2 regions of the Kocuria sabuli genome follow, and region 2 is predicted to be linked to the other one. Evidence: predicted binding sites of a transcription regulator. Region 2 holds the regulator's gene; the other holds the start of a gene.
What was found. Region 2 encodes LexA, which represses DNA repair genes until DNA is damaged. Its sites were predicted from a motif close to TCGAACANNTGTTCGA; they were not measured.

Region 1: RE027_RS16150 (DUF6504 family protein) is a predicted target of LexA. The motif match lies at 3,693-3,708, and genes of this name have one in related genera.

The regions. Positions count from the first base shown of each region.
Region 1 covers NZ_JAVHZE010000023.1:7,617-14,542, forward strand. Annotated here, with positions in the region: gene RE027_RS16120 (hypothetical protein) at 1-210, shown strand, start outside; gene RE027_RS16125 (nucleosidase) at 329-898, shown strand; gene RE027_RS16130 (lipoate--protein ligase family protein) at 937-1,653, shown strand; gene RE027_RS16135 (SOS response-associated peptidase) at 1,691-2,515, shown strand; gene RE027_RS16140 (pyridoxamine 5'-phosphate oxidase family protein) at 2,530-2,931, shown strand; gene RE027_RS16145 (GNAT family N-acetyltransferase) at 2,951-3,466, opposite strand; gene RE027_RS16150 (DUF6504 family protein) at 3,763-4,086, shown strand; gene RE027_RS16155 (fumarylacetoacetate hydrolase family protein) at 4,199-5,038, shown strand; gene RE027_RS16160 (TIGR03885 family FMN-dependent LLM class oxidoreductase) at 5,104-6,072, shown strand; gene RE027_RS16165 (DNA polymerase III subunit alpha) at 6,136-6,926, shown strand, end outside.
Region 2 covers NZ_JAVHZE010000002.1:31,560-38,485, reverse strand. Annotated here, with positions in the region: gene RE027_RS02435 (ATP-dependent DNA helicase) at 1-1,476, shown strand, start outside; gene lexA (transcriptional repressor LexA) at 1,538-2,293, opposite strand; gene RE027_RS02425 (LysM peptidoglycan-binding domain-containing protein) at 2,635-3,063, shown strand; gene RE027_RS02420 (histidinol-phosphate transaminase) at 3,141-4,244, shown strand; gene hisB (imidazoleglycerol-phosphate dehydratase HisB) at 4,408-5,037, shown strand; gene hisH (imidazole glycerol phosphate synthase subunit HisH) at 5,055-5,819, shown strand; gene RE027_RS02405 (CG2302 family histidine operon protein) at 5,816-5,977, shown strand; gene priA (bifunctional 1-(5-phosphoribosyl)-5-((5-phosphoribosylamino)methylideneamino)imidazole-4-carboxamide isomerase/phosphoribosylanthranilate isomerase PriA) at 6,059-6,811, shown strand; gene RE027_RS02395 (SseB family protein) at 6,808-6,926, shown strand, end outside.

The sequences.
Region 1 (6,926 bases), on a different contig from region 2:
GGCACGCCCGAACGGGTCGCTGCGGCACTCTCCGGGCAGCCGGGGCTCAGCGCGCGGCTGCGGCCCGGCCTGGTCAAGACCTCGCCGCCGCTCGTGGAGCTGGACGTGGAGCTGCTCATGGAGCCCACGGGGCGGAGGGTGCACCGGGTGTACGACCTCGCCGTGCACCCGGACGGCCGCGTCGAGCTGCGCGGCCGGCACGAGCCGTGAGCCCCACGCCCCTGCTCTCGCGCGCCGGCTCCCCGGGACCGCAGGTTCCCGTCCGGCGTGCCGGATCGGCGGCACCCGGGGGAGCCGAGGACGGGGAGGAGGCGGCTAGAGTGGCCGGGTGCAGAAACTCCTCGTGCTCGCCGCCCACCCCCTGGAGACCAAGTACCTCCCGGACGACATCGACCTGGTCCTGACCGGCGTCGGGATGTCGGCCGCCGCGGTGCGCGCCACCGAGGCCGTCCTCACCCGCTGCCCGGACCCGGCCCGGAGGCACGAGCTGACGGTGCTCAACATCGGCAGCGCCGGGGCGCTGAAGGACGGGCTGAGCGGGGTGCACGAACCGTCCCGGGTCATCAACCGCGACGTGGACGAGGACCTGCTGCGCGCCGCCGGGTTCACGGTGGACAACGTGATCGAGCTCGGCGGGACCGGGCCCGTGCTGGCCACCGGGGACTCCTTCGTGGCCGGGGGCGCGGTGCGCGACGCGCTCGCCGCCCGGGCCGACCTCGTGGACATGGAGGGCTACGCCGTCGCGGTGGCCTGCCGGCACCTGGGGGTGCGGCTGCGGATGGTCAAGCACGTCTCCGACGCCGCCGACGAGGCCGCGCTCGCGTGGGACGAGCTGGTCGAGGTCAGCGCCCGGGACCTGGGACGGTGGTTCCGCGAGAGCGGGATCGCCGGGTCCTGAACCGCGCGTCCCGGCCCGCGACTAGACTGGGGCGCAGCATGAAACTTCTCCGCCAGCGCGAGTCCCTGGGCGCCCAGCAGGACTACGAGAGCGCCATGACCCTCCTCGCCGACGTCCGCCGCACGGGTCCCGTCCTGCGCCTCTACGAACCGGCCCCCACGGTCGCCTTCGGCCGCCGGGACGAGCTGCTCCCCGGCTTCGCCGACGCCGCCCGCGCCGCCCGGGAGAGCGGCTTCGAGCCCCTGGTCCGCCGGGTGGGCGGGCGCGCTGCGGCCTACCACGGCGGGTGCCTGATCGTGGACCACCTGGAGGCCGTCGAGGACCCGACCACGGGCATCCAGGACCGCTACCGGCTGTTCGGGGACATGGTCGTGGCGGCGCTGGAGGAGCTCGAGGTCGAGGCCGACGTCGGGGAGATCCCCGGCGAGTACTGCGCCGGGGAGCACAGCGTGCACGGGACGCACCCGGTGTCGTCGCCGAGCGCGGGCCGGAGGGTGAAGCTGGCCGGGACCGCCCAGCGGGTGGTCGCGGGCGCCTGGTACTTCAGCACCGTGCTCGTCGTCGAGCAGTCCGAGCCGATCCGCTCGGTGCTCACCGACGTCTACGCCGCCCTGGACCTGGCGTGGGACCCCGCGACCGCGGGGTCCGTGGACGACCTGCGCCCGGGCACGACCGTGGCCGACGTCGAGCGCGGGATCCGCAAGGTGTACGGCATGTACTCCGAGTACCTGGGGTACGGGCCGCTCACCGACTGAGCCCCGGCGGGAGCCGGGCAGAGCGAGGAGGCACCAGATGTGCGGACGCTACGTCATCGCGCGGGCCGTGGGCGAGCTCGTGGCCGGGACCGGGGCCGTCCCGGACGAGAGCCTCGGCGACGCCGCCGACGCCGAGCGGCTGCGGGCCAACTGGAACACCGCGCCCACCACCGACGTGCCGATCGTCCTGGAGCGCCTCGGCGACGACGGCGGGGAGCTGGTCCGGGAGCTGCACGTCGCCCGCTGGGGACTGGTCCCGGGCTGGGCCAAGGACCCGGCGGTCGGGTCGAAGATGTTCAACGCCCGCTCCGAGACCGTCCTCGAGAAGCCGTCCTTCCGCAAGGCGGTCCGGGCCCGCCGGTGCGCGGTCCCGGCCAACGGCTACTACGAGTGGAAGCGTGAGCCGGGTCCCGGCAAGGGCGGGCGCAAGCAGCCCTACTACGTCCACCCGGCCGATCCGGCGGAGACCATCTGGTTCGCCGGGATCTACGAGTGGTGGCGGGTGCCCGAGGGCACCCAGCTGCACTCGGCGGCCCTGCAGCCCGGCCGGGACGGCGGGGGCAGCGCGTGGCTGCTGTCCTGCTCGATCCTCACCACCGACTCCCCGGAGCCCTCCGCCGAGCACCCCGTGCTCGGCGAGCTGCACGAGCTGCACGACCGGATGCCGGTCCCGCTGGCCCCCGAGCACGTCGACGACTGGCTGCGCCCGGGGGAGGACGACGCCCCGCAGCTGGTGGACCTGGTCCGGGCCGAGGCGCGCCGCACGGCCGCCCGGTGGGTGCTCGACCCGGTGGACCCGGCGGTCGGCAACGTGCGCAACAACTCCCCGGAGCTCGTCCTCCCGCAGCGGAGCCTGTTCTGAGCGCCCGGGAGTCCGTGCGCCGGGTCCGCGACTTCGTCCGGGCCCACGGCGGCGGGGTGGTGGCGACCAACAGCGGCACGGGCTGCCCCGAGTCCGCGTGGATCAACCTCGCGGCCCTCGACGACGGGCGGCTGGTCTTCGGCACGAACGAGCGCAGTCGCAAGTACGGGAACCTCCTGGCCGATCCCCGGGTCTCCCTGGTGGTGGTCTCGGGGGACGGTCAGGAGTTCCAGCTCGAGGGGGAGGCCTCGGTGCTCGAGGGTTCCGCGGCCCGGGACGCCGGCGAGCTGCTGGAGGCGCGTCACCCGGGGGCCACGGGCAAGGCCAGCACCCGGCTCGTGGCCGTGCGCCCGCACTGGGCCCGGTTCGTGGACGTCGCGGCCGAGCCCCCGGTCCGGGAGGACCTCACGCTGTGAGCGGGGGCCCCGCCGGGGCTCAGACGTAGTCCGACTCGTAGTCCGTCTCGGGCACCCAGCGGTTGAAGTCGAGCGTCAGGTACAGCGCGAGCGCCGCCGCGTTGTCCTCCGCGATGCGCAGGCACACCTGGTCGTGGCCGTTGTCGTAGAGGGTGCCCATGGCGCAGCGCACCAGCTGCTCGGCCAGCCCCTGGCGCCGGCGGGAGGCCGCCGTGAAGAGCTCGAAGATGTAGGGGGCGTCGGGCAGGTCGTCGCCGACGCGCCGGGCCAGGACCAGGGCGGCGGCCACGACGGTCCCGTCCTCGTCCACCACCACCGGCGAGGCCTCGGGGAGGAACGGGCCGTACTCGCCGTCGAAGACGCCCCGCACGACCGTGCGCGCCTCCTCGAGGCTGGAGACCCCGCCCTGCTCGTAGGAGGAGTAGTAGAGCTGGGCGAGACTCTCGGTGTCCTCCGGGGTGGCCGGTCGCAGGGTCACGGCGGGAGCCTTGGTGTTCTCCGCAGTGTGGGCGATCAGCGTGATGGTTCCGCTCATGGAGGCCTCCGTGATGTCGGCGCCGGCTGCTCCGGCGGGTCGGGAGAGGGACAGGGGACGACCTGGGGGGTCTCGCGGGGCAAGCCCTCCGTCCTCTCAGCGTATCCATTTCGCTGGTCTTGTCCATGCTTCCCGGCGGCGGGTCGCGGCGGCGGGGACCCCGGTCGGGGCCGGTTCCCCCACTGGGAACACGTGTTCCGTCAGTGCGGTCCGAAGGATTAGCCTGTCGTACAGGTGTTCTAGCTTCCAGGGGAGCAGGGCGCGCCGCGCGCCCGCCGAGGAAGGGAGGAGCCGTCGTGGGCTTTCTGACGGAGAGCGTCGAGGTGGACTGCGGGGCCGACGGGGTGCCGGTGGCCGTGCACTGGCGCGGGCGGGGCTACCGGGTGGCGCAGGAGCCCGTGCGCTGGTACGAGCGCCGGGCGTGGTGGGCCGAGGACGCCCGGCTGCCCGCGGACCGCGGGATCGGGGCGGTGGACCAGCAGATGTGGCGGGTCCAGGTCCAGCTCACCCTCCGCTCCGAGCTGCTGACCCTCGAGCTCGTCCACACCCTCGACACCGGGCGCTGGCGGCTGCTCGCGGCCACGAGCTCCTCGGGGGCCCAGGTGGTGCGCTGCGCCTAGGGGCCGCGCCCGGTCCGGCCCGCGCCGGGCGCATAGGATCGGGGTCAGGACCCGCCCACCCGGACCGGCGGGGCCCGCAGCGCAGCACCCGCGGCACAGAAAGGCGGTACCCGTGCGACTCGGCACCGTGCGACGGAACGGCACCACCCAGGCCTTCCGTCAGGAGGGCGGGCGGACCGTCTACCTCCCCGTCCCCGACGTCGGGGCCCTCCTCGCGGGGGGCGACCTGCGGCTGCCGGGGGAGCCGGGCCCCGCGCCCGCCCCGGAGGAGCTGGCGGCACCCGTCCTGCGCCCCGGCAAGATCCTGTGCGCCGGGCTCAACTACTACGACCACGCGGAGGAGGTCGGCCAGGAGATCCCGGAGCACCCCACGATCTTCGCGAAGTACGCCACCGCGCTCATCGGCCCCGCCGACCCCATCGCCATGCCGGAGGAGTCGGAGAAGATCGACTGGGAGGCCGAGCTCGTCGTGGTGATCGGCTCGGTCCTGCGCCACGCCACCCCCGAGCGGGCCCGCGCCGCGATCGCCGGGTACACGGTCATGAACGACATCTCGGTGCGGGACTGGCAGGGCCGGACCTCCGAGTGGTTCCAGGGCAAGAACTTCGACCGCACCACTCCCGTGGGGCCGGTGGTCGTGACCCCGGACGAGGTCGACCCCGAGGCGGGACTGGCCGTCCGCTGCAGCGTCGACGGCGTGCTCCACCAGGACTCCCGCACCGACCGGATGATCTTCTCGGCCGTGGAGCTGGTGGAGTACATCAGCCGGTTCCTGACCCTCGAGCCCGGGGACCTCGTGGCCTGCGGCACCCCCGCCGGCGTGGGCCTGGCCCAGAAGCCCCGCCGGATCTGGCTGCGCGACGGCCAGGAGGTCGTCACCGGGATCGAGGGCATCGGGGAGCTGCGCAACGTCTGCACCCCCGCCGAGGACCTCCCGCCGCGGCGCGGCTGACCCCGCCCGGCGGACCCCGCCCACCCGCTCTCCCCGACCGCACCCGACCCCGACCGGAGGGACCCATGGCGACGATCGGCTTCCACGCCTCCCACGAACAGATTCCGCCCGAGCAGCTGCTGCGCGACGTCCGGCACGCCGAGCAGGCCGGCTTCGGCGCCGCCATGTGCTCCGACCACCTCGAGCCGTGGTCCCCGCGCCAGGGCCACTCCGGCTTCGCCCTGTCCTGGCTGGGGGCGGCGCTGGCCACCACGGAGCTGCCCTTCGGATTCGTGCACGCCCCCGGCCGGCGCTACCACCCCGTGGTCACCGCCCAGGCCACGGCCACCCTCGCCCGCATGTTCCCCGGCCGGCTCTGGACCGCCCTGGGCAGCGGGCAGAAGCTCAACGAACGCCCCGTCAGCCCCGAGTGGCCGGGCAAGGAGCAGCGCCAGCAGTTCCTCGGGGCGAGCTTCGACGTCGTCCGCCGCCTGCACGCGGGGGAGGAGGTCAGCTGCCGCGAGCCGGTGCACGCCGACCGCGCCCGCGTCTGGGACCCCCCGGAGGTCCCGCCGTCCCTGCTGGTGGCCGCGCTCACCCCGGCCACCGTCCGCCGCTTCGCCCCCGTGGCCGACGGGTTCATCACCGTCAACCAGCCCCTCGAGGACCTGCGCCGGATGCTCGGGGCCTGGCGCGAGGCCGGCGGCACCGGGCGGGCGGCGCTGCAGGTGCACCTGAGCTGGGCGCCCTCCCCGGAGCAGGCCCGCGCGATCGCCCTCGACCAGTGGCGCACCAACGTCTTCGACCCCGTCACCATGGCCGAGCTCGCCTCGCCCCAGGACTACCTGCGCAGGGCGGTCCAGGAGGACGTCGGGGACGAGCAGATCGCCGGAGCGGTCAACGTCTCCGCCGACCTCGGCCGGCACGCGCAGTGGCTGCACGAGTACGCCGAGCTCGGCTTCGACGAGATCCACCTGCACCACGTGGGACAGGAGCAGGAGGCCTTCCTCGACGCCTTCGGGGACGCGGTGCTGCCCCAGCTCGACCGGGACTGATCCGCAGGCCCCGCACCGGCGTTTGCGATTGACTTAATATCGAACACATATTCGAATACGGGTGTGAGCTTTCCGCACCTGCACGTCGCCACCGCCTTCAGCGCCCACTACGGGGTCAGCCGCCCCTCCGCCCTCGCGGCGGCGGCCGCGGCGGACGGCGCGGACGCGCTCGCCTGCACCGACCGGGACGGGCTCTACGGCGCGGTCAAGCACCTGGGCGCGTGCCGGGAGCACGGCCTCGACCCCGTCCTGGGCGCCGACCTCCTCCTGTACGGCCCCGGGTGCGAGCGCGTCCTCGGCCGCGTGCTGGTCCTCGCCGCCGGCGGGACCGCCGGCGCGGGCTACGCCGCCCTGTGCCGGCTCGTCTCCGCCGCCCACGCCCGCAGCGGCCCGCCCGGGGTGGACCCCGGCCAGATCGCCGACCACGCCGGCCCGCCCGGACCCGCCGGGGCCGTGCTGACCGTGCTGCTCGGGCCCGCCTCCGACGTCGGGCAGGAGCTCGCCGCCCGCCGCTACCGCGCCGGCCGCGCCGCCCTGGCCCGCTGGCGGTCCCGGCTGCCGGCGGAGGCGCTCGCCGTCGAGGTGGTCTCCCACCTGGCCGCCCCCGGCACCGCGGGCAGCACCTCCCACGCGGCCCGGATGCTGCGCGCCGCCCTCGAGACGGGGCTGACCCCCGTGCTCACCAACGCGGTGCGCTACGCGACCCCCGCCGAGGCCGCGACCGCCGACGTCCTCGACGCGGCCCGCGCCCTCACCCCGCTCGAGGCCCTCGGGACGCCGGGGAGGTCCGGGTCCGGGGGTGCCGCCGACCGGCGGGCGCCCCCGGCGGAACCGCTGCAGCCCAACGGCCAGGG
Region 2 (6,926 bases):
CCGGGGGTCAGCGACAAGGCCTGGCGCCAGGTCTCCGTGACGGCCAAGGAGTGCCTGGGTCGCAACTGTCCGATGTTCGAGGAGTGCTTCGCCGAGCTCGCCAAGCAGCGGGCGGGGGAGGCGGACATCGTGATCACCAACCACGCCCTGCTCGCGATCAACGCGTTCGAGGGCATCACGGTGCTGCCCGAGCACGACGTCGTGGTGATCGACGAGGCCCACGAGCTGCAGGACCGGGTCACCGGCGCGGTCACCGGCCAGCTCTCGGCCGCCCTGGTCCGGGCGGCGGCGGCGTCCTTGCGCAAGCACACCTCCGCGAACCCCGACTCCCTGACCGCCGGGGCCGCCAATCTCGAGGCCGCGCTGATGGGCGCGCCGGCCGAGCTGCTGCACCGCGGTCTCGACGACGCCCAGGCGGCCGCCGTGGCCCAGATCCGGGACGCCGCCCGCACGGCGATGAGCGAGTCCAAGGGCGGCTCCGGGGGCGAGAAGGACGGCGACGCCGGCCGGCAGATGGCCCGCTCACGGGTGAGCGACGTGCTCGAGCTGGCCGAGCGCATCCTCGCGGCCACCGACTCCCACGAGGTGCTGTGGATCTCGCGGCCGGGCGGCTGGGAGCCCGGCCGCGGCTACGTCTCCGCCGGGGACACCGACCCGGCCACCCTGCACGTGGCGCCGCTGTCCGTGGCCGGGACCCTGCGGGAGGGCCTCTTCGACGGCCGCACCGTGGTCCTGACCTCGGCGACCCTGTCGGTCGGCTCCTCGTTCGACTCCGCGGCGGGGGCCCTCGGACTGCGGGGCGACGGCGCGCCCCGCTGGGAGGGCGTGGACGTGGGCAGCCCCTTCGACTACCCCAGGCAGGGCATCCTCTACCTCGCCAAGCACCTGGAGAAGCCGGGACGGCGTCTCACGGAGGCCCAGCTCGAGGAGATGCTGGCCCTGCTCGAGGCCTCCCGCGGCGGGACGCTGGGACTGTTCTCGTCCCGCCGGGCGGCGGAGGAGGCCGCGGAGGCCCTGCGCCGGCGCACCGACCTGCCGATCCTGTGCCAGGGGGAGTCCTCACTGGCCGGGCTCGTCCAGGAGTTCACCGACGACCCCGCCACGAGCCTGTTCGGCACGATGAGCCTGTGGCAGGGCGTCGACGTGCCGGGGTCCTCGTGCCGTCTCGTGATGATCGACCGGATCCCCTTCCCGCGCCCGGACGACCCGCTGGCGACCGCCCGCAGCCGTGCCGCGGAGCGGGCCGGGGGCAACGGGTTCATGTCGGTCTCGGCGACGCACGCCGCGGTCCGGCTCGCGCAGGGCGCCGGCCGGCTCATCCGTGCCGGCGGGGACCGCGGCGTGGTGGCGATCCTGGACTCCCGGATCGCGACGGCGCGCTACGGCGGGTTCCTGCGGGGCTCGCTGCCGCCGCTGTGGACGACCACGGACCGGGCGGTGGTGCTGGGAGCGCTGGAGCGGCTGGCGACGACCTGACCCGCCCGGGACGCGAGGAGGGCCCGGCCGGTCGGCCGGGCCCTCCTCGCGTCCCGGATCGTCAGAGGCTGCGCAGCACCGAGACGACCTTGCCCATCACCGTGGCGTGGTCCCCGAGGATCGGCTCGTAGCGGGTGTTCTGGGGGAGCAGCCACGTGTGCCCGTCGCGCTGGCGGAAGGTCTTGACGGTGGCCTCGTCGTCGAGCAGGGCGGCCACGATGTCCCCGTTGTCGGCGGCGCTCTGCCGGCGGACCACGACCCAGTCGCCGTCGCAGATGGCGGCGTCGACCATGGAGTCGCCCTTGACCAGCAGCATGAACAGCTCGCCGTGGCCGACGAGCTGGCGGGGCAGGGCGAGCACGTCCTCCACGACCTGCTCGGCCGTGATCGGCCCGCCGGCGGCGATGTGGCCCACGAGCGGGACCATGGTGACGTCCGCCGAGCCCGACAGCTCCCCGACGGAGTCGGGGAGGGCGGGGCGCGGACCGCGGGGCGCGTCCGCGGCTCCGTGCTCCGGTGCCGGGCCGGCGGCGTCGCGCAGCTGCAGGGGCGTGAGGACCTCCATCGCCCGCGGGCGCTTGGGGTCGCGGCGCAGGTAGCCCAGCTTCTCGAGCTGGGAGAGCTGGTGGGTGACGCTGGAGAGCGAGGCGAGGCCCACCAGGTCGCCGATCTCGCGCATCGACGGCGGATAGCCGTGCTCGGCGATGGAGCGCTGGATGGCCTCGAGGATGGTGCGCTGGCGCACGCTGAGGCCGCGGCTGCGCGCGCGGCCGCCGGACCGCGTGCGGGAGTCCTCGGGGGTGGGGGGCTGAGCCATGGGAGCGTCGTCCTTTCGCGTCCGGCTGGTGGTGCCTCCGGTGCGCACCGGCCCGGTTCCGATGTCGGACCCGGGTGGTTCCATGGTTCCCGGTCGGCAGTCGCCGGGGGATCGAAGTGCGCGCCGGCCCGAGGCCCGAACGTGCCCTCAGCCTAGGCGACACGCCGAGTGTCTTCAAACATATGTACGACAGGGTGTCGACAGTCTTCGGAGACGCGTGCTAGACATGGGTCATCGGTATTCGAAAGTATGTTCGATCGAATGCAGGCCCGGACGGGCTGCTGGTCGGACCGGTGTTCGAGATCGCCCGCCCCGCGCGGGAACGTCAAGGAGTTCATGTCATGAGTGCCAGTGCCACCCTCAGCGCCGTCGTCGCGCGCCGTCCCGGCGCCGCCGGAGCCGTCAGCGGCCTCGCCCGCGCCGCCCGGCGGGCACGCCCGTCCGCACGGGCCTCCCGCTCTCCGCTGACGCTCACCCGGCGCGGACGCCTGGTCTTCCTGGGCCTGCCCGTGCTGGCCGGCTCGGCGGCGCTGGTGGTGCTCGCCGTGGTCTTCCTCGTGCCCTCCACGGCCACGGCCACGAGCGAGCCCGTGACGGGCGCCGGCACGGAGCAGACCACGGTGCACCCCGGGCAGAGCCTGTGGGACCTCGCCGTGGCCGCCGACCCGGAGCGCGACCCGCGGGACGTCGTGGCCGAGATCGTGGAGCTCAACGACCTCGACAGCTCCGTCCTCGTGGCCGGCCAGCTCCTCGAGGTCCCCGCCGCCTGAGCCGTGCCCGGAGCCACGGGACAGGGCGAGACCTGCGGCATCCGGTCGGGCCGGAGCGGCCGGTCTAAACTGTTCGGGTGACGCAGAACCTCGACCGACTCAACGCCCTCCCGCTCCGCGACGACCTGCGCGGCAAGGCACCCTACGGTGCCCCGCAGCTCGACGTCGCCGTGGCGCTCAACACGAACGAGAACACGCACCCGGTCCCGGAGGACGTGCACGCGGCGATCGTGCGGGAGGTCACCGAGGCGGCCTGGACCCTCAACCGGTACCCGGATCGGGAGTTCACGGCCCTGCGGGAGGAGCTCGCGGGCTATCTCGGCCACGGCCTGACGGCGGAGAACCTCTGGGCGGCCAACGGCTCCAACGAGATCCTGCAGCAGATCCTGCAGGCCTTCGGCGGCCCCGGGCGCTCCCTGCTCACCTTCGTCCCGACCTACTCCATGTACCCGCTGCTGGCCGCCGGCACGCACACCGGCTTCGTCGCGGGGGAGCGCTCCGCGGACTTCGGGCTCTCCGCCGCGTCCGCGGCCGAGCAGGTGCGCCGGCACCGCCCCGACGTCGTCTTCCTGTGCTCGCCGAACAACCCGACCGGCACGGCGCTGGGCGAGGACGTCGTGACCGCCGTGTACGAGGCCGGGGAGCCCTTCCGCACGGTCGTGGTGGTGGACGAGGCCTACGCCGAGTTCTCCCACCGGGGGACGGACACCGCGCTCGCCCTGCTGGAGAGCAGGCCCCGCCTGGTCGTCACCCGCACCATGAGCAAGGCCTTCGCGCTCGCCGGTGCCCGGCTGGGCTACTTCGCCGCGGCCCCGGAGGTGGCCGACGCGGTCCGCCTCGTGCGCCTGCCCTACCACCTCTCGGCCGTGACCCAGGCCACCGCCCTGGCCGCCCTGCGGCACTCGGACGCGCTGCTGGCCAACGTCGAGGACATCAAGCGGCAACGGGACCGGATCGTCGACGAGCTCCGCCGGCTCGGGCTCGACCCGGCGGCGTCGGACTCCAACTTCGTCTTCTTCGGCGGCATGCCCGACTCCCGGGCGATGTGGCAGGCCCTCCTGGAGGACGGCGTGCTCGTGCGCGACGTCGGGATCCCCGGCCACCTGCGCGTCACCGCCGGCACGGAGGAGGAGACCACCGCCTTCCTGGCCAGCCTGGAGCGGATCGTCTCCGCCGGCTGAGCCCCGGGGACGGGGGCCTCCCGTCCCGGGACGGCGGGACCTCCCGTCCCGGATAGCATGGAGGCAGACAACCACCGGGCCCGAAGCGCCGCCCGCCCGGGGCGGCCCGGGCCACCCGCGGCCCGCCGACGGCCGCGCCGCGCCCGCGAGGAGTTCCACCCGCATGTCCGACCAGAACCCCACCGGCACCCGTGCCCCCCGCCGCGCCTTCCTCGAGCGGCGCACCAGCGAGTCCTCGGTGTCCGTCGAGATCGACCTCGACGGCACGGGCGTCCACGACATCGACACCTCGGTGCCGTTCTACGACCACATGCTGACCGCCCTGTCCAAGCACTCCCTCATCGACATGCGGATCCGGGCCACGGGCGACACCCACATCGACGTCCACCACACGGTGGAGGACACGGCGATCGTCCTCGGCGACGCCCTGCGCCAGGCCCTGGGCGACAAGGCCGGCATCCGCCGTTTCGGCGAGGCCACCGTCCCCCTGGACGAGGCCCTGGCCAACGCCGTGGTGGACATCTCGGGCCGCCCCTACGCGGTGCACACGGGGGAGCCCGAGGGGCAGCAGTACCACCTGATCGGCGGACACTTCACCGGCTCGATGGTCCAGCACGTCCTCGAGTCCCTGGCCTACCACGCGGGGATCTGCCTGCACGTCACGCTGCTGGCGGGCCGGGACCCCCACCACATCGCCGAGGCGCAGTTCAAGGCGCTGGCGCGCGCCCTGCGCCAGGCCGTGGAGCCCGACCCCCGGGTCAGCGGCATCCCGTCGACGAAGGGCGCCCTGTGAGCACGGAAGGACACCTGATGGCAGACGACAGCCCCCGGCCGGAGGAGGCCGCCCGGCCCACCGTGGCGGTCCTGGACTACGGGGCGGGCAACGTCCGCTCGGCGGTGCGCGCCCTCGAGGCCGCCGGCGCCGACGTGGTGCTCAGCGCCGACCCCGGGGCCGTCCTGGACGCCGACGGGCTCGTGGTCCCCGGCGTCGGCGCGTTCGCCGCGGTCATGGACGGGCTGCGCTCCGTCGACGGCCTGCGGCTGATCGGTCGCCGCCTCGCCGGGGGGCGTCCCGTGCTGGGCATCTGCGTGGGCCTGCAGGTCCTCTTCGAGTCCGGGGTCGAGCACGGACAGGAGACCGAGGGCATGGGCGAGTGGCCCGGCGTCGTCGAGCGCCTCCGGGCCGACGTGGTGCCGCACATGGGCTGGAACACGGTCGAGCCGCCCGAGGACACGGTGCTGTTCCGCGGCATCGAGGACGAGCGGTTCTACTTCGTGCACTCCTACGGGGTGCAGGAGTGGGACTTCCCCCAGAGCATCCAGCGGATGAAGCCGCCGCAGGTCACCTGGTCGGACCACGGCGGGCGGTTCATCGCCGCCGTGGAGAACGGGGCCCTGTGCGCCACGCAGTTCCACCCCGAGAAGTCCTCCGAGGCCGGCATCCAGCTGCTGCGCAACTGGTTGGGCACCCTCCCGCGGACCGGCCGGCTGGACCACCTCAAGGCCGGCGACCCCCTCGGCGGGGACACCCTGGCCGGGCGGCCGACCCTCCAGCAGGAGGACGGCGCCGCGTGAGCACGGCGGTCCTCGTCATGGCCCTCGGCGCGTTCCTCGCGGGCGGGGCCATCTCCTTCCACCAGCAGAGGAAGCCGACCTGGGCGGTGGCGCTGATGGCGCTGCTCGCCGCCGGGCTCATCGGCTTCGGCTGGTACGCCTGGTTCCAGGGCCGCTGAGCCCGCCCGTTCCCGCCCGCCCGACCCCGAGCAGTCCCACCAGCCCGAGCACTCCCCGAAGCCCGAGAAGAGAGAGATCCCATGCCCCTGAGCGAGACCCTCCGCCTGCAGCTGCTGCCCGCCGTCGACGTCGCGGACGGCCAGGCCGTGCGCCTGGTGCAGGGCGAGGCCGGTTCCGAGACCGGTTACGGCGACCCGCTGGAGGCCGCGCTCGCGTGGCAGGAGGCGGGGGCCGAGTGGATCCACCTGGTGGACCTCGACGCCGCCTTCGGCCGCGGCGACAACATCGACGTGCTGCGCCGCGTCGCCGCCGAGCTCGAGCTGAAGGTCGAGATGTCCGGCGGCATCCGGGACGACGCCTCCCTGGAGCGGGCGCTGTCCCTGGACCCGGCCCGGATCAACCTGGGCACCGCGGCCCTCGAGAACCCGGAGTGGACCCGGAAGGTCATCGCCGAGCACGGCGAGGTCATCGCGGTGGGCCTCGACGTGCGCGGCACCACCCTCGCCGCCCGCGGGTGGACCGAGGAGGGCGGGGACCTCTGGGAGGTCCTGGACCGGCTCGAGGAGCACGGCTGCGCCCGCTACGTGGTCACCGACGTGACCAAGGACGGCACGCTGAAGGGCCCGAACCTCGAGCTGCTCCGGGAGGTCGCCACCCGCACCGACAAGCCCGTGGTCGCCTCCGGCGGCATCTCCTCCCTCGACGACCTCGCGGCCCTGCGGACCCTGGTGCCCTCGGGCGTCGAGGGCGCCATCGTGGGCAAGGCCCTCTACGCGGGCCGGTTCACGCTCGAGGAGGCCCTCGACGTGGCGGGCCGTCCGGCGGCGCGGTGACCGAGCGCCGGCTCCCCGGCCACATCGCGGCCCAGCTCGCGAGCGCCGGCGGCACGGAGGACACCGGCGGCCAGGCCTGGGCCGGGCGCAACCTGGGGGAGGGCACCAGCCACAG